Regions from separate parts of the Rhodococcus koreensis genome, predicted to be linked through region 1. Evidence: riboswitches for the same ligand, from Rfam matches in the RefSeq annotation. Region 1 holds a riboswitch; each other region holds the start of a gene.
What was found. A riboswitch is a leader RNA that binds a small molecule or an ion and turns the genes downstream of it on or off. The one in region 1 is predicted to bind thiamine pyrophosphate.
Positions count from the first base shown of each region.

Region 2: another riboswitch for thiamine pyrophosphate. It lies ahead of JWS14_RS27070 (3-oxoacyl-ACP reductase); the one in region 1 lies ahead of thiC (phosphomethylpyrimidine synthase ThiC).
Region 3: another riboswitch for thiamine pyrophosphate. It lies ahead of JWS14_RS08210 (TenA family protein); the one in region 1 lies ahead of thiC (phosphomethylpyrimidine synthase ThiC).

Region 1 covers NZ_CP070609.1:2,434,828-2,442,710, reverse strand. The annotation lists gene thiD (bifunctional hydroxymethylpyrimidine kinase/phosphomethylpyrimidine kinase) at 1-440, opposite strand, end outside; gene thiC (phosphomethylpyrimidine synthase ThiC) at 451-2,097, opposite strand; TPP riboswitch at 2,090-2,198, opposite strand; gene JWS14_RS11395 (GNAT family N-acetyltransferase) at 2,332-2,709, shown strand; gene JWS14_RS11390 (GNAT family N-acetyltransferase) at 2,810-3,172, shown strand; gene JWS14_RS11385 (hypothetical protein) at 3,265-3,942, shown strand; gene JWS14_RS11380 (exodeoxyribonuclease III) at 3,909-4,712, opposite strand; gene JWS14_RS11375 (N-acetylglutamate synthase, CG3035 family) at 4,747-5,712, opposite strand; gene JWS14_RS11370 (peptide deformylase) at 5,702-6,292, opposite strand; gene JWS14_RS11365 (DUF3263 domain-containing protein) at 6,471-6,809, shown strand; gene JWS14_RS11360 (LytR C-terminal domain-containing protein) at 6,834-7,382, shown strand; gene sodC (superoxide dismutase[Cu-Zn]) at 7,456-7,883, shown strand, end outside.
Region 2 covers NZ_CP070609.1:5,891,122-5,899,004, reverse strand. The annotation lists gene JWS14_RS27090 (histone-like nucleoid-structuring protein Lsr2) at 1-50, opposite strand, end outside; gene JWS14_RS27085 (hypothetical protein) at 191-370, shown strand; gene JWS14_RS27080 (CitMHS family transporter) at 391-1,836, opposite strand; gene JWS14_RS27075 (LLM class flavin-dependent oxidoreductase) at 1,921-3,216, opposite strand; gene JWS14_RS27070 (3-oxoacyl-ACP reductase) at 3,218-3,982, opposite strand; TPP riboswitch at 4,032-4,136, opposite strand; gene JWS14_RS27065 (MarR family winged helix-turn-helix transcriptional regulator) at 4,209-4,661, shown strand; gene JWS14_RS27060 (organic hydroperoxide resistance protein) at 4,664-5,086, shown strand; gene JWS14_RS27055 (oxidoreductase) at 5,109-5,987, opposite strand; gene JWS14_RS27050 (CocE/NonD family hydrolase) at 6,028-7,883, opposite strand, start outside.
Region 3 covers NZ_CP070609.1:1,761,972-1,769,854, reverse strand. The annotation lists gene JWS14_RS08235 (alpha/beta hydrolase) at 1-427, opposite strand, end outside; gene JWS14_RS08230 (WS/DGAT/MGAT family O-acyltransferase) at 606-1,964, shown strand; gene JWS14_RS08225 (ABC transporter ATP-binding protein) at 1,994-2,806, opposite strand; gene JWS14_RS08220 (ABC transporter permease) at 2,799-3,620, opposite strand; gene JWS14_RS08215 (ABC transporter substrate-binding protein) at 3,598-4,638, opposite strand; gene JWS14_RS08210 (TenA family protein) at 4,623-5,345, opposite strand; TPP riboswitch at 5,339-5,434, opposite strand; gene JWS14_RS08205 (NUDIX hydrolase) at 5,493-6,170, opposite strand; gene JWS14_RS08200 (carboxylesterase/lipase family protein) at 6,283-7,836, shown strand; gene JWS14_RS08195 (MFS transporter) at 7,829-7,883, opposite strand, start outside.

The DNA.
Region 1 (7,883 bases):
ATCGGGATCAGCGTGTTTCGCACGGCGTCCAGCGCCTCGGCGTGCAGGAGCGGATCGCCGTGCATCGACGCGCACACCGGGTCGACGACCAGCGGGACCGGTTGGTCCCGGCCGATCCCGACCTCGGTGCACACGGCGGCGACGGCCTCGATGATGGCCGTCGACGCCAGCATCCCCGTCTTCGCTGCCCCGACCCCGATGTCGTCGACGACGCACCGCACCTGCGCGGCCACCGTCTCCGGCGGAATCTCGTGGAAGCCGCTGACCCCCACCGAGTTCTGCACCGTCACCGCGGCGACCGCGACACATGCGTGGACGCCGCACAGCGCCATCGTCCGCGAGTCCGCCTGGATCCCGGCGCCACCGCCGGAATCGGTGCCGGCGATGGTGAGGACGCGGACGGGGGTCTGGCCGTCGGGGGTCAGGGGCAGCAGCTTCACGAAGGGGACCTTACCGATTCTCTGAGGTGACGGATTCGACGGGCAGATACACACGGCCACCTGCGTCGACGAACTCGCTCGACTTCTCGGCCATGCCCGCCTCGATGGCTTCGACCGAATCGAGTCCGTGCTGCTGCGCGTACTCCCGCACGTCGGCGGAGATCCGCATGGAGCAGAACTTCGGACCGCACATCGAGCAGAAGTGGGCCGTCTTCGCCGGCTCGGCGGGCAGCGTCTCGTCGTGGAACTCCCGCGCCGTGTCCGGGTCGAGGGACAGGGCGAACTGGTCGTGCCAGCGGAACTCGAACCGGGCCTTCGACAGCGCGTCGTCCCGCTCCTGCGCGCGCGGATGCTGCTTTGCGAGGTCCGCGGCGTGCGCCGCGATCTTGTACGTGATGACCCCGGTCTTGACGTCGTCCCGGTTCGGCAGCCCCAGGTGCTCCTTGGGTGTCACGTAGCAGAGCATCGCGGTACCGGCCTGCGCGATCATCGCCGCCCCGATCGCGGACGTGATGTGGTCGTACGCCGGTGCGATGTCGGTGGCGAGCGGTCCGAGCGTGTAGAACGGCGCCTCCTCGCACAACTCCTCCTCGAGCCGCACGTTCTCGACGATCTTGTGCATCGGCACGTGCCCGGGACCTTCGATCATCACCTGCACGCCATGCGATTTCGCGATCTTCGTGAGCTCGCCGAGGGTGCGGAGCTCGGCGAACTGGGCCTCGTCGTTGGCGTCCGCGATGGAGCCGGGGCGCAGACCGTCACCGAGCGAGAACGTGACGTCGTAGCGGTGGAGGATCTCGCAGAGTTCGTCGAAGTGGGTGTACAGGAACGATTCCCGATGATGGGCCAGGCACCAGGCCGCCATGATCGAACCGCCGCGGGAGACGATGCCGGTGACCCGGCGCGCGGTCAGCGGAATGTAGCGGAGCAGCACCCCGGCGTGGACCGTCATGTAGTCGACGCCCTGCTCGCATTGCTCGATCACGGTGTCGCGGTAGATCTCCCACGTGAGCGCGGTCGGATCGCCGTCGACCTTCTCCAGCGCCTGATAGATCGGCACGGTCCCCACGGGCACCGGCGAATTGCGCAGGATCCATTCCCTGGTCTCGTGAATGTTCTTGCCGGTGGACAGGTCCATGATGGTGTCCGCGCCCCACCGCGTCGCCCACACCATCTTCTCGACCTCTTCCGCGATCGACGACGTCACCGCGCTGTTGCCGATGTTCGCGTTGATCTTGACCGCGAACGCCTTGCCGATGATCATCGGCTCGAGTTCGGGGTGGCAGCGGTTGGCCGGGATCACGGCGCGACCCGCCGCGACTTCGGCGCGCACCACCTCAGGTGAAACACCCTCTCGTGCAGCGCAATACCGCATCTCAGGGGTGACGGTTCCGGCGCGGGCGGCGTCGAGCTGGGTGCCCGCCCGGTCGGCGATCCACGACGCCCGCAGATGCGGAAGTCCCGCGTCCAGGTCGATCGTGGCGTCCGTGTCGGTGTACGGGCCCGACGTGTCGTACACGTCGAGGTGCTCACCGTTGGTGAGATGTACGCGCCGGACCGGCACCCGGACGTCGTCGCCCGACAGCAGGTACTGCTTGGTGCTGCCCTGGATCGGTCCCGTGGTGACGGACGTGGCTGTAGATATGGTTGTGCTCATCGATGATGCTCCCTACGCCGGCATTACCCGGACAGGTTCGACGGTCGACGGCCCCTAGCCGTCCTCTCAGCCCGCTGGTGCGAGCCCCCGTGGATGTGTAGTTGTCCCGGAGACTGTAACCGAGATCTCTGAGAGTGAACATTCGGGGGAAACTTGGACAGCGGTTCCGTGCATCGGTATAAAGGGTGATGAACATCACATTTCGATTACGACACATACCCCCAGGAGATAGCCATGCTGACGGACGCGCAGGTTGTGGACGTGATCGACAACGCCGATCAGAACCGATTCGAACTCCGACTGAGTGGTGACCTGGTCGGCATCCTCGGATACTTCGCCCTCGCGGACACCCCACCGGGTGCGGGTGCGGGAGTGGTGGCCCGGCCGCCGGGCCCGAAGAGTCGGGGGCGTCAGGCCCCGGTGGTCTCGTTCATGCACACGGTGATCGTGGAGGACTTCGGTCACCGCGGACTCGCCGCACTCATGGTGGGGCGCTCCCTCGACCTCGCCCGCGGGTACGGCTGGAAGGTCCGGCCCGTCTGCACGTACGTGCAGCGCTTCGTCGCGGGGCATCCCGACTACCGCGACCTCATGGTTCCGGTGGACGCCTGACGCGGTCGGGACACGAATCGACCACTCGTCGGCAACGAAACGGTTCCGGGGCCGGTGATTCCACTCGCGACGGTGCTCGTGAACTGATTCCATGAGTGGCATGGATCACATGTCGGACGGTTCCGAGCCGTCGGGGAGCATCACGGCCGTCGATACTCGCGTACTCGACAACCCCGCCCACGAACGATTCGATCTGTGGCTGGGGGACGAGCTGGTCGGCATCCTCGGCTATCGCGACGAGGACGACATCCCCGGGTTCACCGCCGAGTCCGGCGAGGTGGTCGCGTTCATGCACACGGTGATCGTGGAAGACTTCGGTGGCCGCGGCCTCGCCGCGGTCCTCGTGGGCGAGGCGCTGGGTTCAGCGCGCCGGCGGGGCTGGAAGGTGCGTCCCATCTGCACGTACGTCCGGCGCTACGTGGCGCTGAACCCAGAGCATCTCGACATCCTGGTCGCCGACTAGAACGACTTCCGAGAGCACTGCTCTTGCTGGACGTCGATTCGTGGTGAATACTGCTCTGCATAGAGAGCAGTGCTCACAATCGGAGGCGTGTCATGGTGGTGTCGGATCGGATCGACGGTCGTGCCGGGATCGCACGGATCTCCGCCGCAGCGCTGTTCGCCCTCGCGGGTGCGCTGTTCGTCGTCTACCCCGTGGTGCGTCCGTACGCGGCGGGCGGGGCACCGGACGGGCGGGCGGAGTTCGCCTCACCGTGGTGGCTCGTCGCCCACCTCGCCGCCGTCGGCGGATTCATCGCGTTCGGACTCGCGCTCGTTCCGCTCGCCGGCCTGCTGGAGGGGACGGCCGGCAGGCGGGCGGGCGTGGTTGCCGTGGCGGCGTCGTGGATCGGCATCGGACTGACCCTGCCGTACTACGGGGCCGAAACGTTCGCGCTGCACACGCTCGGCGCCAGCGGCCTGGACGACGGTGCCGTCACCGCCCTCGCCGAGAGCGTGCGGATGGGAGCGGCGCAGGCGACGCTGTTCGCCACCGGCCTGCTCCTCGTCGCGGTCGGCGCGGCGGCGGCCGCCGTGGCCATCGCCCGCTCCCGGCTACTCGCCGGCTGGTCGGGCATTCCGATGGCAGTGGGGTTCGCACTGTTCATCCCGCAGTTCTACGCCGACGCCCCCCTGCGCATCGCGCACGGCGTGCTCATCGGGTTCGGTTGTGCGGTTGTGAGTCTCGGGTTGCTGCGTTCTCAGTCGCCGAGGTCGACGATGACCGGCGCGTGATCGCTGGCGCCCTTGCCCTTGCGTTCGTTGCGGTCGATCTCGGCCTTGTCGACACGGCCCGCGAGGGCGGGCGACCCGAGCACGAAGTCGATGCGCATTCCCTGCTTCTTCGGGAACCGCAGCTGGGTGTAGTCCCAGTAGGTGTAGACACCCGGGCCCGGGGTGTGCGGACGGACGACATCGGCGAATCCCGATTCGACGAACGCCTGGAAGGCCTCGCGCTCGGGGACGGACGTGTGGGTCTTGCCCTCGAACAGCGCCGGATCCCAGACGTCCTCGTCGGTGGGCGCGACGTTCCAGTCGCCGACCAGCGCGATCTGCGCGTCCGGATTTCGGTCCAGCCATCCGACCGCATCCGTGTGCAGCTTCGCCAGCCACTCCAGCTTGTACGTGTAGTGCGGATCGGCGAGCTCACGGCCGTTGGGGACGTACAGGCTCCAGATGCGGACGCCGTTGCAGGTGGCGCCGATGGCGCGGGCTTCCTGCGCGGGCGCGACCTCCGGGTCCTTGTGGAACCCGGGCTGATCCTCGAAGCCGATCTGCACGTCGTCGAGACCGACACGGGACGCGATCGCGACACCGTTCCACTGGCTGAGGCCCACGTGCGCGACCTCGTACCCCAGTTCGCGGAACCGCTCGTACGGGAACTGCTCGTCCTTGCACTTGGTTTCCTGCATCGCCAGCACGTCGACGTCGGACCGCTGGAGCCAGTCCAGGATCCGGTCGGTACGGGCACGAACAGAGTTCACGTTCCAGGTTGCGATGCGCACGGCAGCCACCCTAGCGGCATTGTCCGACAGATTTTCAGCCGCCGGGTTCGGTGGCGTAGCGGTACCGGTGGTGCGCCACGAAGCCGACGTTGCGGTACATCGCCTGCGCGCCCTCGTTCTCGACGGCGACCTGCAGGCACGCGTGGGTCGCGCCGTGCTCGCGTCCCCAATTGATCATGTCGCCGCAGATCAGGCTGCCGATTCCGCGGCGGCGGTGAGCCTGCGCCACCTCGACCGCGGTGAGTCCGACCCATCGTCGGTCGTCGGGCGCGGTCGTGACGGATCCGCGGGCGACGGCGAGGAGCGCCGAGTCGGCGGCGCCGATCCGGCCGAAGCCGAGCGTCCCGCCGCGGACCGCGTTCAGCACGTCGACCGCGAAGTCGGGCAGCGCGGACCCACGGTAGCGGTACAGGGCGAGCCAGTCCGGATCCGGGTGATCGGTGACCGTCGTGGTCCGCGGACCCTCGGGCAGCGCCAGGTTTTCGACGTCGGCGGCCATCACGACCACTTCGTCGCTGACGTTCCAGCCCAGCGGCACCTCGCCCAGGCGGTCGGGGATCAGCAACCGCAGCGGGCGGTCCCGTTCGGCGTACCACTCGCGCAGGCGGTCGAGCGTGCCGCCGGGGGAGGGGTCGTCGAGACTCCCGACCGTCCCGCGGTCGCCGAGCGGCGCCGCCGAGTTGGCGCGTCCGGTGAAGCCGTGGCCGTACCGGGCGAGCCAGCCGTCGATCCATGCGTGCTCGATACCCGGCCAGCCGTCGGCGGAGGCCAGTTCGAGGGACCGGATCTCGCTCGCCCGCACCGGTCGTGCGGGGACCGCCTTCAGTGCGACCACACGCTCCGGCTCCACTTCGATCGCGGAGCCGGCAGCGTCGCGGACGACCACGGCCGGCTCGATGCTCTCGAGCACCCCGATGACGTCGGTCACCGGATGGCTGGACCCGGGCGGCAGTTGGTATCGCAGCACCACCCGGCTTCCGAGCGGAATGTCAGTCGTCATGCCCGAACGGGTCTTCGACCGTTCCCGGCACCCAGCTGAGCCCGGGAACTCCCCAGCCGGCGCGCTTGATGGTCTTCTTGGCGGCGCGTGCGTTGCGGCCGACCAGCATGTCGACGTAGAGGAAACCGTCGAGGTGACCGACCTCGTGCTGCAGCATGCGCGCGAAGAAGTCGCGTCCCTCGATCTCGACGGCGTTGCCGTCGGCGTCGGTGCCGGTGACCTTCGCCCACTCGGCCCGGCCGGTGGGGAACTGCTCGCCGGGAACCGACAGGCAGCCCTCGACGTCGTCGTCCGGGTCCGGCATGGTCTCGGGTCGTTCCGACGTCTCGAGGACCGGGTTGACGACGCAACCCCGGCGGCGGAACGGCTTTCCGTTCTCGTCGACGTCCGGGCAGTCGTAGACGAACAACCGCAGCGGCAGGCCGACCTGGTTGGCGGCGAGCCCGACGCCGTTGGCGGCGTCCATCGTGTCGTACATGTCGGCGATGATGTCTGCGAGTTCCGCAGGTGACTGGGACACCGTCTCGGTCGGTTCGTGCAATACCGGGTCGCCCACGATCCGGATGGGGAGGATGGCCATGGTCGTCAAGGATAGTGCGGCGCGCCCGAGCCGTTCGCACTGCCCGCGGCGTTCGTCGTGGTTGAATAGTCGCTGAAGTACAGCTGTGTAATTCGTTGCTCGGTCGGCCACGCGATCGAGGAGCCGGGGGAACGTGGTTTCGCTGACATCGAGCGAGAGCTAGTAGTCGAGGAGTGAGATGGACGGCGCAACAGCGCGTAGTCGGAACCAGTCCGAGCGCACCGACAGCGACACTTCCGTAGGGGTCGACGACGTCGTCGACGACGGTCTCTCGCGTCGGGAGCACGACATCCTGTCCTTCGAGCGCCAATGGTGGAAGTACGCCGGCGCGAAGGAAGAAGCGATCAAAGAGCTGTTCGACATGTCCGCCACCCGGTACTACCAGGTGCTCAACGCGCTGGTGGACCGGCCGGAGGCACTCGCAGCCGACCCGATGCTCGTGAAGCGCCTGCGACGGCTGCGCGCGAGCAGGCAGAAGGCCCGCGCGGCCCGTCGCCTCGGGTTCGACGTCACGTAGCACCCGGTCGCTAAGGTCGACATCGTGAGTACTCCGAAACCCGAATCGTCCGGCCCGCCGTTACGTGCCCTCGCGATGGTGCTGATCGCCCTCGCGATTCTCTTCGCGGGTCTCGGTTTCGCCTCCCTCGGAGGTTCGGACTCGGAGGAGACCGCAGCCACCGTCACGACCTCGGCGGCTGCCACGACCACCGCCGCCCGTCCGACGACGGCCGCCGGAGCGGCGGGAGGCACCTCGGCTTCCGCGGCGAGCACGACGTCCGGTGCGTCCAGTACCACGAAGGCCGCCGACGCGGCGTCGGTGCCGGTGCGGGTGCTCAACAACAGCAACGTCACGGGTCTCGCGAGCCAGACCGCCACCGAACTGATGTCCTCGGGGTGGACGGTGTCGGAGACCGGCAACTACAGCGACAGCACCATCTCCGAAACCACCGTGTACTACGGGACTTCCGCCGCGGAGAAGGAAGCGGCCATCGAGATCGCGGCGCAACTGGGGGTGTCGGCCGAGCCGAAGTTCCCGGGAATCGCGAATTCGTCTGCCGGTGTGGTCGTCATCGTCACTTCCGCGCAGTAGACCGGACGGTCGGTGCATCGGCGCCGCGGTTATGATCAGATGCACTTCTTCGCCACCTCAAAGGAGCGGTTTGATGGCCTCGAGTTCTACCCGTCGGATGTCCTGGCGCATTGTCACCCCGGTGGTGGCCATTGCCGCACTCGGACTGACCGCCTGCAGTAACAACGAGGCGCCGTCCGACGTTCCCGGCACCACTCCTCCCGTCTGGACCGGTGCCGCCGATCCCAGTGCCGCAGGCGTTCCCGGCGACGCCGAGAGCGGCTCGGGCGAGCACGCGGAGAGCGGCGCGCTCACCGCGACGCTGAAGAACGCGGAGGGCGTGAACGTGGGTACCGCCACGTTCAAGCAGTCGGGAAGTCACGTCGAGGTCACCGTGTCCGTCAAGGATCAGACGCCCGGGTTCCACGGATTCCACGTGCACTCCGTCGGAAAGTGTGAGACGAACTCCGTGGCACCGACCGGTGGTGCGCCCGGAAACTTCCTGTCCGCGGGCGGGCACTT
Region 2 (7,883 bases), 3.5 Mb from region 1:
GGAGTTCCGTCGATGTCGTCGATGCGTTCGACAACAACTTTGCGCGCCACAGTTCCACTCCTTCATCGTCGATAACCCGGGGAACACTACGTCGAAGTATTGTTCACCTGCCAATCCCCGACAGAGTTTTCGACGTGCAGACCCGCGAGCGTCTGATTGGCGCACCCCGGAGTCGGGGTATCCGTCGGACATGACACCGAAGGACGATTCCGGACCGAAGACCACGAGCACCGACAGCGGCGCCCCCGGCGCGGACAAGGACGTGATGTCCGATCCGGCCGAGGACGACAAGGGTTCCGGCGCCGACTGGAGCGGCGAAGGTGGCGCAACCCCCGAGGGGCCCGCCACCGACACCGACACCGCCGACTAGGTCACCGGGGGACGACTAGGTCACCAGGGGATCTGCCCGAGGACCACACCGACCACCAGCATCGACAGCGACACCAGCGCCGCGCGCCACAGCACCTTCTTGTGATGGTCCGCCAGCGGGACACCCGCCAGGGTCACGAGCAGGAGGATGGCCGGGACGAGGGGGCTCTGCATGTGGAACGTCTGGCCGGTGATGGAGGCGCGGGCCATCTCGACCGGCTCGATGCCGTACGTGGACGCCGTTTCGGCGAGCACCGGCATGACGCCGAAGTAGAAGGCGTCGTTGCTCATGAAGAACGTGAACGGCAGGCTCAGGATGCCGGTGATGACGGCCAGGTGCGGTCCGAGCGCGGCGGGGATGATCTCGAGCAGCCACTGCGCCATCGCCTCGACCATTCCGGTGCCCTGGAACACGCCGGTGAGCACGGCCGCGGCGAACACCATCGCGACGACGGAGACGATGCTCGACGAGTGCCGGGTGATCGCTTCCTGCTGCTCCTTGACCCGCGGGAAGTTGACGGTCAGCGCGATCGACGCGGCCACCATGAACAGCACCGGAATCGGCAGCACGTCCATCACGAGCACGACAAGCAGCGCCACGGTCACGAGCATGTTGAACCACAACAGCTTCGGTCGCAGCGTGGGCCGCTCGGGGTCGAGGCCGTCGACGAAGCCCTGGCCGTCGTCCGAACCGGCGTCGCCGGAACCGCCACCCGTCCGGGGTGCGTCACCGCTGCCCCCGGAGCCCGAGCCCGAGGCGGAGCGGCGGAGGCCGGAGCCGGCGGAGACGAGGAGACGCTCGTCGGTGAGTTCGAGTGTGCCGATGCGGCGGCGTTCGCTGTAGCCGAGCTGCACGGCGAACAGCAAGACGACGACGAGACCGACCACCAGCGACGGGATCATCGGGACGAACACGTCGGACGGCGAAATGCCCAGCGCCGAGGCGGCCCGGACCGTCGGCCCACCCCACGGGACGATGTTCATCGCGCCGTTGGCCAGGCCGGCGACCACCGTGAGCACGACGGGGCTGACCTTCAGCTTCATGTACAGCGGCAACAGCGCGGACGTGACGATGATGAACGTCGTGGATCCGTCACCGTCCAGCGACACCACCATCGCGAGGACCGCGGTGCCGACGACGAGCCGCATGGGGTCGTTGCGGACGAGCCGGAGGATGAGTTTCACCAGCGGGTCGAACAGGCCGACGTCGATCATGATCCCGAAGAAGATGATCGCGAAGAACAGCAACGCGGCCGTGGGGGCCAGCGATTTGATCCCGTCGGTGATCATGTCGCCGATGCCGAGACCCGCCCCGGCCGCGATGCCGAATGCGACCGGGACGGCGATCAGCCCGACCACGGGAGTGGCCCGTTTGGACATGATCAAGAACATGAACACGGCCACCATCAGAAAGCCGAGTGCTACCAGCATTGCCACTCCTCGTCCGAGCTTGCACCGCGATGTGATCGCGATAACAGCCAGTGTCGGGGGGAGGGACGCTCACAGTCACTGTTGCGTACTTAGAGAAGGTTGTGTTCTTTGTGGTGGCAACTACCGGCGACCCCGGAGATGGCCGCGCAGGGTCGCTGTCTCATACTCCGCGCGGAACAGCCCGCGCCTCTGCAGGACGGGGACGACCTCGTCGACGAAGTCCGCGAGCCCGTGCGGGTACAGCGGCGGCATCAGGTTGAAGCCGTCGGCGCCGCCGCCGCGGAACCACACCTCGATCTCGTCGGCGATCGACTCCGGGGTGCCGATCATGGTGCAGTGCCCGCCGCCTGCCGCCAGCGTGCCCAGCAGCGACCGCACGGTGGGACGGTCCTTCTCGATGATCCGCAGGATCGTGTCGTACCGGCCCTGCGGTCCGGTGAACTCCGACAGCGGCGGCAGCGCCGGAACGGGTGCGTCCAATTCCCATGCGCTGCAATCCTGCTGGACGAACATCGACAACTGCGCCAGCGACTGTTCGACGGGCAGGAGCGCGTCGAGTTCCGCCTTCTTCCGGCGCGCCTCCTCGGCGGTCGAGCCCACGTAGGTGACGAGACCGGGCATCACGGTCACCGCGTCGGCGTCGCGGCCCGCGGCGCGGATGCGACGCTTCACGTCGCCGTAGTAACTCTGCGCGGCCGTGAGGTCGTAGGCGACTGCGTAGATGCCCTCGGCGCACCGGGCGGCCAGGTCGCGGCCCTGGTCGGACGCGCCCGCCTGGAACAGCACGGGGCGCCCCTGCGGCGAGTGCGGCACGGTCAACGGGCCGTCGACGAGGAAATGCTTGCCCCGATGCCCGATCGGGTTCACCTTGGCCGGATCCGCGAAGATGCCCTCCCGGTCGAGGACGAGCGCGTCGGGCTCCCACGAATCCCACAGCGCGAGTGCCACGTCGACGAATTCCGCGGCCCGCGAGTAGCGGTCGTCGTGCGGCGGCATCTCCTCGAGACCGTGATTGCGGGCCTCGGCGTCGAACATCGACGTCACCACGTTCCAGCCGACGCGGCCGCCGCTGATGTGGTCGAGCGACGCCAGCATCCGCGCGGCGTGGAACGGGGTGTAGAAGGTGGTGGACACGGTCGTCACGAGACCGACCCGCTCGGTTGCCCGTGCCATCGCGGACAGCGCGGTGAGCGGTTCGAGGAACCACATGCCCCCGGACGCGGGGTCGCGCACCGAATGCCCGTCGGCGAAGAACACCGCATCGAGGCAGCCCCGCTCCGCGGTCTGCGCCAGTGCCTCGTAGTAGGCGATGTCGCTGAGCCGCTCCACCTGCGAGGAGGGGTGCCTCCACGCGGCACCGTGGTGCCCGCAGCCGAACAGGAACGCGTTGAAGTGCAGTTGCCGGGCGTCGCTCATGTCAGTCCTTGACCAGTCCGCCGTCGACGACGAGGTTCTGGCCGGTCACCGAACGCGACCACGGGGACGCGAAGAACAGGACCGCGTCGGCGAACTCGTCCGGGGTCGTGACCCGCTGCAGCGGAGTGCTCGCCGCGATGAGGTCGAACACCTCGTCGGGGGTGGCGGCGCTCGCGTCGGTGGTGCGGAGCAACCCGCCCGAGACCATGTTGACGGTGATGCCGTCGGGTCCGAGGTCGGCGGCGAGCGTGCGGGTCAGCGACAGCGCCGCGGCCTTGGCGGCCGTGTAGTCGTGGTACGGGACGACGGGATTCTGGAACAGGTTGGTCCCGATGTTCACGATGCGGCCGAACCCGAGCGCGCGCATGCCCGGCAGCGCGGCCTGCGTAGTGTTCAGGGTCGCCTGCACGCTGCCGCGCAATTGCGAGTCGAAGGCCTCCCACGTGATGACGTCCGCCTTCTCGCGTGCGTCGCCGTTGAAGGAGAAGTCGGCGAGGGCGTTGTTGATCACCGTGGTCACCGGCGATCCGAAGTGCTCTTCCGCGGCGGCGAACAGCGCCGCCACCTGCGCGGCATCGGTGACGTCGGCCCCGAGGGCGACCGCGCGGTCCGCGCCCAGGGATGCCGCGAGTTCCTCCGCCGCATCCCGGCTGTTGCGGTAGTTCACGACCACCCGCGCGTCCTGCGCCGCGAACGAGCGCACGATGGCGGAACCGAGTCCCCGGCCACCGCCGGTCACCAGGACGATCTGCTTGTCGAGCTGCATTGCTGTCACCTTCCGTTCGGTCGGCGACGAGACATCGGATGAGCGCATACGGCCGTCTCCGCGACATCCCTTCGCCGGCATTACCCAGTTCAGGTTCGACGGGTGTCTTCTCAGCCGCCCGGATCTTCGCCGGGCAGCACCCCGTGTCACTGGCCAACAGTGTAGGGCAACCACCGGTATCGACCTGTTGATTGTGCACAACCTAGTTGTGTGCAACTATTCATGGGTGACCGACAACCTCGCCCTCGACCGCCAGGTGTGCTTCGCGCTGTACTCGGCCTCCCGGGCGATGACGGCGAGATACCGGTCGATGCTCGACTCGCTGGGAGTGACCTACCCGCAGTACCTCGTGCTGCTGGTGCTCTGGGAACAGGACGGCCGCGGGGTGCGTGAGATCTGCGACGCCCTCGATCTCGACACCGGCACCCTGTCGCCACTGCTCAAGCGGCTCGACGCGCTGGGCCTGGTCGAACGAAGGCGTTCGTCGGCCGACGAACGCCGGGTCGGGATCCACCTCACCGAGAAGGGCGCGGGCCTCCGCACCGCCGCGGAGGGCATCCCCACCGAACTCGCCCGCTCCACGGGCATGGGCGTCGGCGAACTCGTCGCCCTGCGCGACACCCTGTCGCGCCTCACCGAATCGCTCCACAGTTTCGAAACCCCTACAGGAGAGAAGTAACCATGAAGATCGTCTACACCGCCGAAGCCCTCGCAACCGGGGAAGGCCGCAACGGCCACGCCCGCACGTCCGACGGCCGGCTCGACCTGAACCTCGCCATCCCCACCGAGATGGGCGGGTCCGGCGACGGCACCAACCCCGAGCAGCTGTTCGCCGCCGGATACGCGGCCTGCTTCCACTCCGCGCTCCAGCTCGTCGGCCGTCAGGCCGGGGCCAACATCGCCGACTCGGCCGTCGGCGCCCGCGTCGGGATCGGCTCCACGGACGGCGGCGGATTCGGCCTCGCCGTCACCCTCGAGGTGTCCCTCCCCCACCTGCCGCGCGCGGAGGCACTCGAACTGACGGAGAAGGCGCATCAGGTGTGCCCGTACTCCAACGCCACCCGCGGCAACGTCGACGTCACCCTCGAGGTCACCGAAGACTGAGCCATGCTGCGCGGGCGTCGGGTCACCCGAACTTGTACTCGACGCCCGTCAGGTCCTCCGACAGCGACCACAGCCCCTTCGCGGTCTGCTCGTCCCGCGACTTCTTGTTGGAGCCCACCACCTTCGGGTGGCCACGCTGCTCGAACAGGCCGTCCGGCCCGATGTAACTTCCGCCGATCACGCCGGGGGCGGTGGCCGCGAACAACATCGGCAGCGCCCCCATCTCCGCCGACTGCGCGAAGATCCGGTTGCCGACCGCCATCAGCTTGTCCTGCACCGACTCGGTGTGCGCCTGCAGATTGGTCGACGCGTAGCCGGGGTGCGCGGCCACCGCTGTGACGGGAGACCCCGCCGCGGCGAGCCTGCGCTGCAATTCGTACGTGAACAGCAGATTCGCGAGTTTCGACTGCCCGTACGCGCTCCAGCGGTTGTACTTGCGGTGTTCCCAGTTGAGATCGTCGAGATGTATCGTTCCCGCCTGATGTGCCGCACTCGACATCGTGGCGACCCGATCGGTGATCTTGCCGAGCAGCAGTCCGGTCAACGCGAAATGCCCGAGATGATTTGTGCCGATCTGCATTTCGAATCCGTCGGCCGTCTTTCGCTGCGGAACCGCCATCACCCCGGCGTTGTTCACGAGCACGTCGACGGAATCGACGCCGGCGGCGAACTCGCGCACCGATGCGAGGTCGGACAGGTCGAGACGGCGCACCTCGGCGTTGTCGCCGATCGACCGCGCGACCACCTCACCCTTGTGGGTGTTGCGGCAGGCCAGCACGACGTGGGCTCCCGCCTTGGCCAGGGCCCGCGCGGCCACCTCCCCCAGACCACTGTTGGCGCCCGTGACGACGAACGTACGGCCGCTCTGATCGACGATGTCCGAAGCTGTCCACTTGGTCATGCCGTCAACCCTACGGATCTCGGGACGCGTCGTGAACCCGTCACCACGTCTGCGCCCCGACCAGCGGCAGATTGAGGAAGCTCGGCCGGTCCGGCGACAACGCCACGTGCTGCGGCTTCAGCTGACTGTCGGCCAGAATCGGTCCGAGCGGCAGGTACCGGGGAACGCTGCCCGCGTACACGTCGACGCGCAACCGGTGCCCCGGCGCGAGGACCGCGTCGGTGGGCACGAAGTTGATGTCGACCGGCGTCACTTCACCCGGAACCAGCGGCTGCCGCGCGGCCACCGTCAGAGAGTGGTGCGGTTCGGTGTAGTCGCCGTTCGCCGACTTGGTGCTCTTCGAATCGTCCACCGCCCGCATCGAAGCGGTGAGCGCACCGTTGGTGAGCGGGGTCGACGTGCCGTCCGGCGCGACGTCGTTCAGCGTCACCGCCCAGAATCCGTCCGGCGCGTCGAGCACGGTTTCGAGGTGCAGGTTGACCGGACCCGACAGTTCCGTCGGCTGCGTGACGGGGGCACTGGTGAACGCCAGGCCCTCGGCCTCGTTGAAGCGGGAGTCCTTGCTGCACACCGATCCGAAGACGACGGCCGCGCCGGCGGTGCCCTGCGTTCCGTCGCGGGAGCAGAGCCCGCGGAGTCCGGGTGCGACGGTGAGTTGCGCCGTGTCGCCGGGTTTCGCCGGCACCAGGCTGCCGTCGTGGGCGGCGTGCCCGGCGGTGCCGCTCGGGGCACCCGACAGGTACATCCGCTGGTAGTCGACACCGGCCCGCGGGAACTGATCGGTGGTGGTCCAGCCGTTGCCCTGCTGGTACAGCGTGACCGGGCCGTACTCGTCGATGCCGTTGTCGATGCCCTTCAGCCACTTGTCGAACCACGCCCGTTCGAGGACGTCGAGTCGCGGCGGCGCACCCGGCTCGCCGAAGCCGCCCCCGAACGAGACGTGGTAGGCGTCGCTCATGATCAGCTGCTTCTCCCCGGCGGGCAGCGGAATGTCGTTGTAGACCCGCGGTTCGCTGTTCGCGAAGATGTCGTGCCAGGCGCCGTAGAGCATCGTCGGCACGTCGACGTTCCCCGCCTGCGCCTTCCGCTCCTCGTAGAACTGGCCGTCCTGCGCCACCCGCAGCGTGCCGGGGTCGAGATCGCCGATCTGCGTCGCGGTCATCGCCCGGATGAGCGCCGGGAAAAGGGTCAGCGGATCGCGCAACCGGTCCTGCAGCCACCGCTCGTCGAAGTTCCCCTGAGCCAGCGCCTGGACGTCGGGAACGAACTTGAGACCGTTGACGAGTGACAGCCACAGCGGCATGAATCCCACGCCGAGGCCACCGCCCGTCCCGACGATGTCGCGGAGCAGGTCGTTGCCCGGTTCGGTGGGGAAGATCGCCTTCAACGCCGGTGGCCGATGCCCCGCGGCCTGCAGCGAGTTGATTCCCGAGTAGGACACGCCCGCCATCCCGACCTTGCCGTCGGACCACCCCTGCCTGCTCATCCAGTCGATGATCTCGACGGAGTCCTGCTGCTCGAGCGGACCGAGCGCCTGCCATTCGCCCTGGGAGAAGCCGGTGCCGCGCGCATCGACCACCACCTGGGTGTATCCGTTCCGGACGAGGTCGCGGTTGACGCCGAACACGCGCATGCCGCCGCCGGTGAGCACCTTCGCCAGTTCCCCGACGCCGTCGAGCGGCGTTCCGGCGAGATCGAAGGAGTTCACCAGATCGACGACCGTGTCCTCGAGCCCCGGCACCGCCAGCACGGAATCGACGAGGTTGCCGACCAGCTTCGTGTACGGCGTGACATTGAGGACCGACGGCATCTTCGTGTCGATCGGCGTGCCCGAGGCGTCCGCGGGGCGATAGACGTTGGCCTTCAACACCGTTCCGTCGGTCATCGTGATGGGGA
Region 3 (7,883 bases), 670 kb from region 1:
CCCGGATGGGGTTCCGCGGGATCATCCGGTACGCGACGTTCAGCGTCGACGCCTGGGACTCCGCCGAGATCCGCGACACCATCTGGCGGTGCGAGTTGATCCCGCAGCACAGGAACGCCCCGCCGTGGAGGTAGAGGATCGCCCGGTCGCCGAGCTCACCCGGAGGCCGGATCCATTCGGCGCGGCAGTGCGGCAGCCGGACGGGCCTGCGCTGGGTTCCGCGGATGGGGCCGAGCGAGTACCCGAACAGGTCGACGACTCCGGTGGGCCACGGCAGTTCGGGGTAGCGCGCCCACCCGTCGAGGAACGGCCGGACCGTGCGGCGGAGGGTATGTGCGAGGGCCGCCGACTGCAGGCTGGTCCCGGCGAACTCCCGCCGCGTCACCGGGAGCGGTGACGGGCAGAATTCGTAAGTCGCAGTGCTCATTGCCTGCCTCCGTTCCGGCCTCGGTGCCCTTCGACGTGCTGCCTTCAGGTTTGCCACCTCTTTGCGCCGTACGGTCTACATCGAAGTAGGTCGCACGGACGCTACGCCCGACGTAGCATCCAGGCGGAAGTCGTAATGGGATAGTGACCGAGCGGGGGTGAACGTCCAGGTGGGGATCATGCCGGTTACCGATTCGATATTCCTTCTCGGCGAATCGCGAGAGCATCCGATGCATGTCGGATCGCTCGAATTGTTCACACCGCCGGAGGATGCCGGACCGGACTACGTGAAGTCGATGCACGAAACACTGCTGAAGCACACGGACGTGGACCCCACGTTCCGCAAGAAGCCGGCGGGCCCGGTCGGCAGTCTCGGGAACCTGTGGTGGGCCGACGAGTCGGACGTCGATCTCGAATACCACGTGCGTCATTCGGCCCTGCCTGCGCCGTACCGGGTCCGCGAATTGCTGACGCTGACGTCCCGGTTGCACGGCACGCTCCTGGACCGTCATCGCCCGCTGTGGGAGATGTATCTGATCGAGGGCCTCTCCGACGGCCGGTTCGCGATCTACACCAAGCTGCACCACTCGCTGATGGACGGGGTCTCCGGGCTGCGGCTGCTGATGCGGACGCTGTCGACCGACCCGGACGTGCGCGACGCGCCGCCGCCGTGGAACCTGCCGCGCTCGGGGTCGGCGAACGGAGCCGCCGCCCCCGACCTCTGGTCGGTGGTGAACGGGGTCCGCCGCACGGTCGGCGACGTCGCCGGTCTCGCGCCGGCGTCGCTGCGGATCGCCCGCACCGCGATGGGTCAGCACGACATGAGGTTTCCGTACGAGGCGCCCCGCACCATGCTCAACGTCCCGATCGGTGGCGCGCGCCGGTTCGCCGCGCAGTCCTGGCCGCTCGACCGGATCCATGCCGTGCGGAAAGCGGCAGGCGTCAGTGTCAACGACGTCGTGATGGCCATGTGCGCCGGGGGGCTGCGGGGCTACCTCGAGGAACAGAACGCGCTGCCGGACGAACCGCTGATCGCGATGGTTCCGGTGTCGCTGCGCGACGAGCAGAAGGCCGACTCCGGCGGCAACGCGGTGGGGGTGACGTTGTGCAACCTGGCGACGGACGTCGACGACCCGGCGGAGCGTCTGACGGCGATCTCCGCGTCCATGTCGCAGGGAAAGGAATTGTTCGGCAGCCTCACCTCGTTGCAGGCGCTGGCGTGGTCCGCGGTCAACATGTCACCGATCGCCCTGACGCCGGTGCCGGGGTTCGTCCGCTTCACGCCGCCGCCGTTCAACGTGATCATCTCCAACGTCCCGGGACCGCGGAAGACCATGTACTGGAACGGGTCCCGGCTGGACGGCATCTACCCGACGTCGGTGGTGCTGGACGGGCAGGCGCTGAACATCACGCTCACCACCAACGGCGGCAACCTCGATTTCGGTGTCATCGGGTGCCGCCGCTCGGTGCCGAGCCTGCAACGCATCCTCCACTACCTGGAGGCTGCCCTCGGCGAACTGGAGGCGGCACTACTCTGAGACGCTACTGCTTGGAGGCGCCGCGGGTTTCAGCGTCTGCCCGACTCCTGCTCGACGAGGGCCCGCCGCGATTCCTCGTGCAGCACGCCGAGCAGTTCGTGTTCGACGTCCGCGAATTCGGGTGACGTCATCATCGACAGTTCGCGGGGGCGGGGCAGGCCCACCGTCACCTCGCGCCGCACGGTGGCGGGCCGGGCGGACAGCACGACCACCCGGTCCGACAGGTAGACGGCCTCCCGGATGTCGTGGGTGATCATCAGGACGGTCCACCGGTAGCGCTGCCACACGTCCTGCAACCAGGTCTGCATCTCGGTGCGGGTCAACGAATCCAGGGCGCCGAACGGCTCGTCGAGCAGCAGCACGGGCCGGTCCTGGACGACGGTCCGCAGCATCGCGGCGCGCTGTCGCATGCCGCCGGACAGCTGGCTGGGGCGGGCGTCCTCGAACCCGCCGAGACCGAAGACGGAAAACAGTTCCCGGGCTTTGTCCCGCGCCTGTTTCCGGGGCACGCCCTGCACCTCGAGTCCGAGGGTGGTGTTGTCGAGGACGCTGCGCCACGGGAACAGCAGGTCCTTCTGCGGCATGTACGCGCAGTTCGACGGGCCACTGCCCGCGGGACGCACGGGCTCGCCGCCGATCGTGACGGTGCCGGCGTCCGGTTGGTCGAGTCCGGCGAGCATGGCGAACGCGGTGCTCTTCCCGCACCCGCTGGGGCCGATCACCGACACGAACTCGCCCGGTTCGACGGTGAACGAGACGTTGTCGAGGACGGGACGGATGCCGCCGCGGACGGGGAATCCCTTGCTCAGTCCGGACAGTGCGACGCGCGCGGTCTCACTCATGCCGGGCTCTCTCGTTCTTGATCCAGGGGGCGACGACGCGCTCCACCGCGAACGTGAGCAGGTAGAGGCTGACGCTGATCACGGCGGTGACGAGCACCGCCGCCAGCACGAGGTCGGTGCGGAAGGAGTTCTTCTGCGTGGCCATGTAGATGCCGAGACCGGACGTGGCCCCGACGTATTCGGCGAACACGGCACCCACGACGGCGTACGTGATGCCGATGCGCAGGGCGGTGAAGAACCGGGGGATGGCCGAGGGCAGCCGCACGTAGCGGAATTCCTGCCACCGGGAGGCGCCCATGCTGCGCAACAGCGCACCCGCCTCCCGGTCGGCGGCGGCGAAACCCTCGATCAGGCCGATCGTCATGGGGAAGAACGTGGCGAGGGCGATCACGAGGACCTTCGGCAGCAGACCGAATCCGAACCAGATGATCATCAGCGGCGCGATCGCGATGATCGGCAGCGTCTGCGACACGACGAACAGCGGAACGAATGCGCGTCGCAGCCACGGCGAGAAGTCCACGAGCACGGCGAGAGCCCACGCGCAGAGCAGGGACACGGCGAACCCGATCAGCGTCACCTGCAGTGTCGCGGAGGCGTGACCGGAGATGGCGTCCCGCGCCCGCCAACCCTGCTGGACGACCCGCAGCGGCGACGGCAGCACCTGCGGCCGGATACCGCTGACCGTCACGTACACCTGCCACGCGACGACCAGCAGCGCCACGACCACGACCGCGGGCAGTACCCGCCGCAGCAGCGGGGACGTGCCCGGGGCCGGGGTCCGGAGGGTCGGGTCAGGGCTGAGCGAGGTACTCATTGGTGAAATACGTCGACCAGTCGGGTTCCGTGGTCAGCGGTGCCCCGTCGGGGCCAGTGAGCAGGCCGTGCTGGAACAGGAAACCGGAGTACCCCGCCCACTGCTCGGCCGTCTGTGTCCCGACCTTTCCGGAAGCGTCCTTCATGTACTCGGAGGACAGCATCTGCTGGCTCTCCCGCACGAGGGACTCGTCCGTGAAGGCGCCGGGGTTGGCGTCGATCAACATCTGCGCGGCCTCGTCCGGCCGGTCGGCGGCGAACTGGTAGCCGCGCTGCAGGGCCTGGACGAACTTGCGGGCCTGCTCGGGATGCTCGTCCATCCACTGCTCGTTGCCCTCGATGACGAGTGCGTACGCGTCCGGGAAGCCGTAGTCGGTGTAGTGGAAGTAGCGCATCGGGGTGCCCCGGTGCTCGGCCTCGATGCCCTCCCAGCCGAAGAACGACACGGTGAAGTCGGCGGTGCCGGAGTACACGGCCTCGTAGGCCGACGTGCCGAGCGTGACGGTGGTGAATTCGCCCTTGCCGCCGTCGTTCCGGATGATCTGCTTCAGCGTCTCCTCGCCGTCGGGGTCCGCGAAACCGGCGTAGATCTTGCCGTCGAGATCCCGGGGGCGGGTGATGTCGGCGCGATCCGCCTTCACCGCGATGCCCGTCGCCCAGTGCTGCAGCGGGGCCATGACCGACGTGGTCTGGGCGCCCGCGGCCTTCGAGAACGTCGCGGAACTCTGGAAGCTCACGCCGAACTCCGCGTTGCCGGCGTCGACGAGGGTGTCGGGTGAGGTGTCGTTGTACGGCAGAACCTGCACGTCGAGTCCGGCGTCCGCGAACCAGCCCTCCTGCTGGGCGACGAACAGTCCGGTGTGGTTGGTGTTCGGCGTCCAGTCGAGTGCGAACCGGATGGTGTCGTCGGACTGTGAGTCGCCGGCGCAGCCGGTGAGCATCGACAGGGCCGAGACGAGGATGACGGCTGCGGTGGCAGCGCGCTTGGTACGGGAGAAAAGTGTCACGACGCCGGCCATTCCTGCTTGTTGAGTGCGGTGTCCCAGAACATGAGTTCGTAGCGGCTGGCGATCGTGAACGCCTCCACCATCGCCTCGCGCTGGGCGTCGGTCGCGGCCTCCGCGGCGGCGTCCACGAGTTCGCGGGCCTTCGCGACGGCGGCGTGGAACTCCTCCGCGTCGTACGTGGTCACCCACTGTGCGTACGGGTGCGTCGGGTCGGCGGCCAGCACGTCCCGGGCGCTCGCCGCCAGCCGGCGTCCCACGTCGGCGTAGATCCAGAAGCACGGCAGCACCGCGGCGGCGGACACCGCGTACGGCTCGGTGGCGGCGACCGCCGTCAGGTAGGAGATGTACCCGAGGCAGGCCTGCGAATGCTGCGGTTCGGCGTCCGACGCGGGGAGCCGTCCGCTGGTCAGCAGATTCTGGTGCAATGTCGCCTCGACCGTGGCGGCCTCGGCTGCCGAGCCGGCCCAGAAGCCGGCCTCGACGGGGCCCGGCGCATGCGCGGCGACCAGGGACAGGGCCTTCGCGTATCCGGTCAGGTACAGGAAATCCTGCTCGATGTACGTGCGGAACACGTCCAGCGGCAGTGTTCCGTCGCCGAGGCGGCGGAGGAACTCGAGTTCGTCGATCGCTTCGCGCAGCACCTTGGTCCGGTCCCACAAGTGGTCCGTGAATCGGGCGTGCTGGCCTGCGCCCGCAGCACCTTGGACAGAGCTATTCACAACGTTGACATCCCTTCGTCAGCATTACCTGAGCAGGTTCCCGGGTGTGTTCTCAGCCCCGCCCGTGCGGAGCACCCCGTGTCAGAACAAGCCGACCCTAGCACCGGCCGTGCCGCGAACGGAAAGGCCCCGGGTGGGTGGACGGGCTCAGCCTGCGAGGAACGCGGCCGCTCCCGGCGGGAGGGGCGCGGGGCCGCGCGTGTAGATCTCGGCGGGCCTGCCGGTCCCGACGACGGCCATGTCGCCGGTGTGCTCGAGGGCGGGCATCATGTGCCGGCGGAACGAGTCCTTCGGGAGGGGACGGCCGAACACCACCTCGTAGACCCGGCGGAGTTCGAGCACCGTGAACGTGTCGCCGGCCAGCCCCGACGGGTCGACGGACCGCGCGTACCGCTCGCGCAGGTCGGCGACGGCGAGGGTGACGACGTCCGCGTGGTCGAACGCGAGGTCCTGCGTCACCCGGTCGCCGTCGACGGGGATCAGCAGGGCGTCGCGGGGGAGTGCCGTGCGCGGCAGCGCCGCACCGTGCGTCATCGACAGCACCCACCCGCGGTCGTCGCGGGCGGGGTCGTCGAACATCGCCAACTGGTGGAACTCGGCACCCGCCAGTCCGGCCTTGATCCGCAGGCACCGCTCGGCGGCGTCCCGCAGCCGCTCGCCCTTGTGGAGGAAGGTGCCCGGAAGCGCGAGCCGGCCCGAACGGTGCGGAACCACAAGCACTTTCAGCTCGGCGCCGTCGACGGTGAGGACGGCGACGTCGACCGCCACGGACGGCCGCGGGTAGTCGAGGAGACTCTTGCCCTCGGGATCGGTCGATGCGGCCACGGAGCACATGTTAGCGCGCGGTTGATCTATATCGCGTTCGAACGGTCCTGCCTGCGCATCGTTGGTAGTTTGGCGAGAGATTCCCGTACGCGCTGCGTGAGGAGATTCGGCCGTGGATGTCGAGAAGTCAGGCGACACACTCGTCGTCCGCGCCCGGGACGGCGACGTGCGCGGCTATCCCGAAGGCGACGTCTACGCGTGGAAGGGCATCCCGTTCGCCGCCGCCACCGTCGGCGATCTGCGGTTCCGGGCGCCGGCCCCGCCCGCACCGTGGGACGGCGTGCGCGACTGCGTCGACTTCGGCCCGATGGCCCCGCAGGGCCACGGCACCGCCGTCCCGATCGACGCCGGACTCGAGATGGACGAGGACTGCCTGTCGGTCAACGTGTGGGCACCCAGGCCCGACGGCATCCCGCGGCCGGTGATGGTGTGGATCCACGGCGGCGCCTACTGCCTGGGAACCGCGGCCCAGGGCATCTACAACGGGCGGATCCTGTCCACTCTCGGCGACGTCGTGCTGGTCTCGTTCAACTACCGGGTCGGGGCGCTCGGCTTCCTCGACCTGTCGTCGTTCTCGACGGCGGAGCGGGTGTTCGAGACCAACTGCGGGCTGCGCGACCAGGTCGCCGCCCTCGAATGGGTGCGCGAGAACATCGCGTCGTTCGGCGGTGACCCGGACGAGGTGACGGTGTTCGGGGAGTCGTCGGGAGCCGGGTCGATCACCACCCTGATGACGTGCCCGAGTGCGGACGGGTTGTTCCACCGCGCGATCGCCCAGAGCCCACCCGCCACGTCGGTGTACGGCAGCGAGCGGGCGGCCACGGTCGCGAAGCAGTTCCTCGACATCCTCGACGTGGAACCCGCCCGGATCGACACGTTGCTGCGCCTCCCGTACCGCACGGTCATCGAGGCCAGCGACACCCTCGTCAACGAGGTGCCGACGAAGATCCCGGGCACACTCGCCATGGCGCCCGTGGTGGACCGCGACTTCCTGCCCCGCTACCCGGTGGCCGCGTTCCAGAAGGGCTACTCCCACCGGATCCCCCTCATCATCGGTTCCAACAAGGACGAGTCGTCGATCTTCAAGTTCATGAAATCGCCTCTGCTGCCGGTCACTTCGGATTCGGTGCAGGAGATGCTGCGGGCGATCGCGACCGATCACCCGGAACTGCCCGCGGCCCGCCTCGCCGACATCCTGTCTGTGTACCCGGACCGCGGCAAACCGAAGGGCGCACTCGCGATGTCCCGCGACGCCGCGTTCCGGATGCCCGCCCTGTGGGTGGCCGACGCCCACAGCAGGCACTCGCCGACGTGGATGTACCGGTTCGACCAGGCCACCCCGATGCTCAAGGCCGCGCGCATCGGAGCCGGGCACGCCACCGAACTCCCGTACGTCTTCGGCAATTTCGACACCCTCAACATCGACCCGACGTTCTGGCTCGGCGGCCGGAAGACGGCACTCGAGGTGTCGGGCCGCATCCAGCGCCGGTGGCTCGCGTTCGCGCGGCACGGTGTCCCCGCCGCCCTGGACGCGTCCAAGCACTGGGCCCCCTACGACGAGGAGGACCGCGCCACGTTGCTGATCGACGGCGCGGACACGCTGGTGAAGGACCCGGACCACGAGATGCGGGTCGCCTGGGGCAACGACGTCATGGGGTTCAACTGACCGGCACCTTATCGTCCAGTTCCTTCAGCACGGGCAGCGCGAAGCAC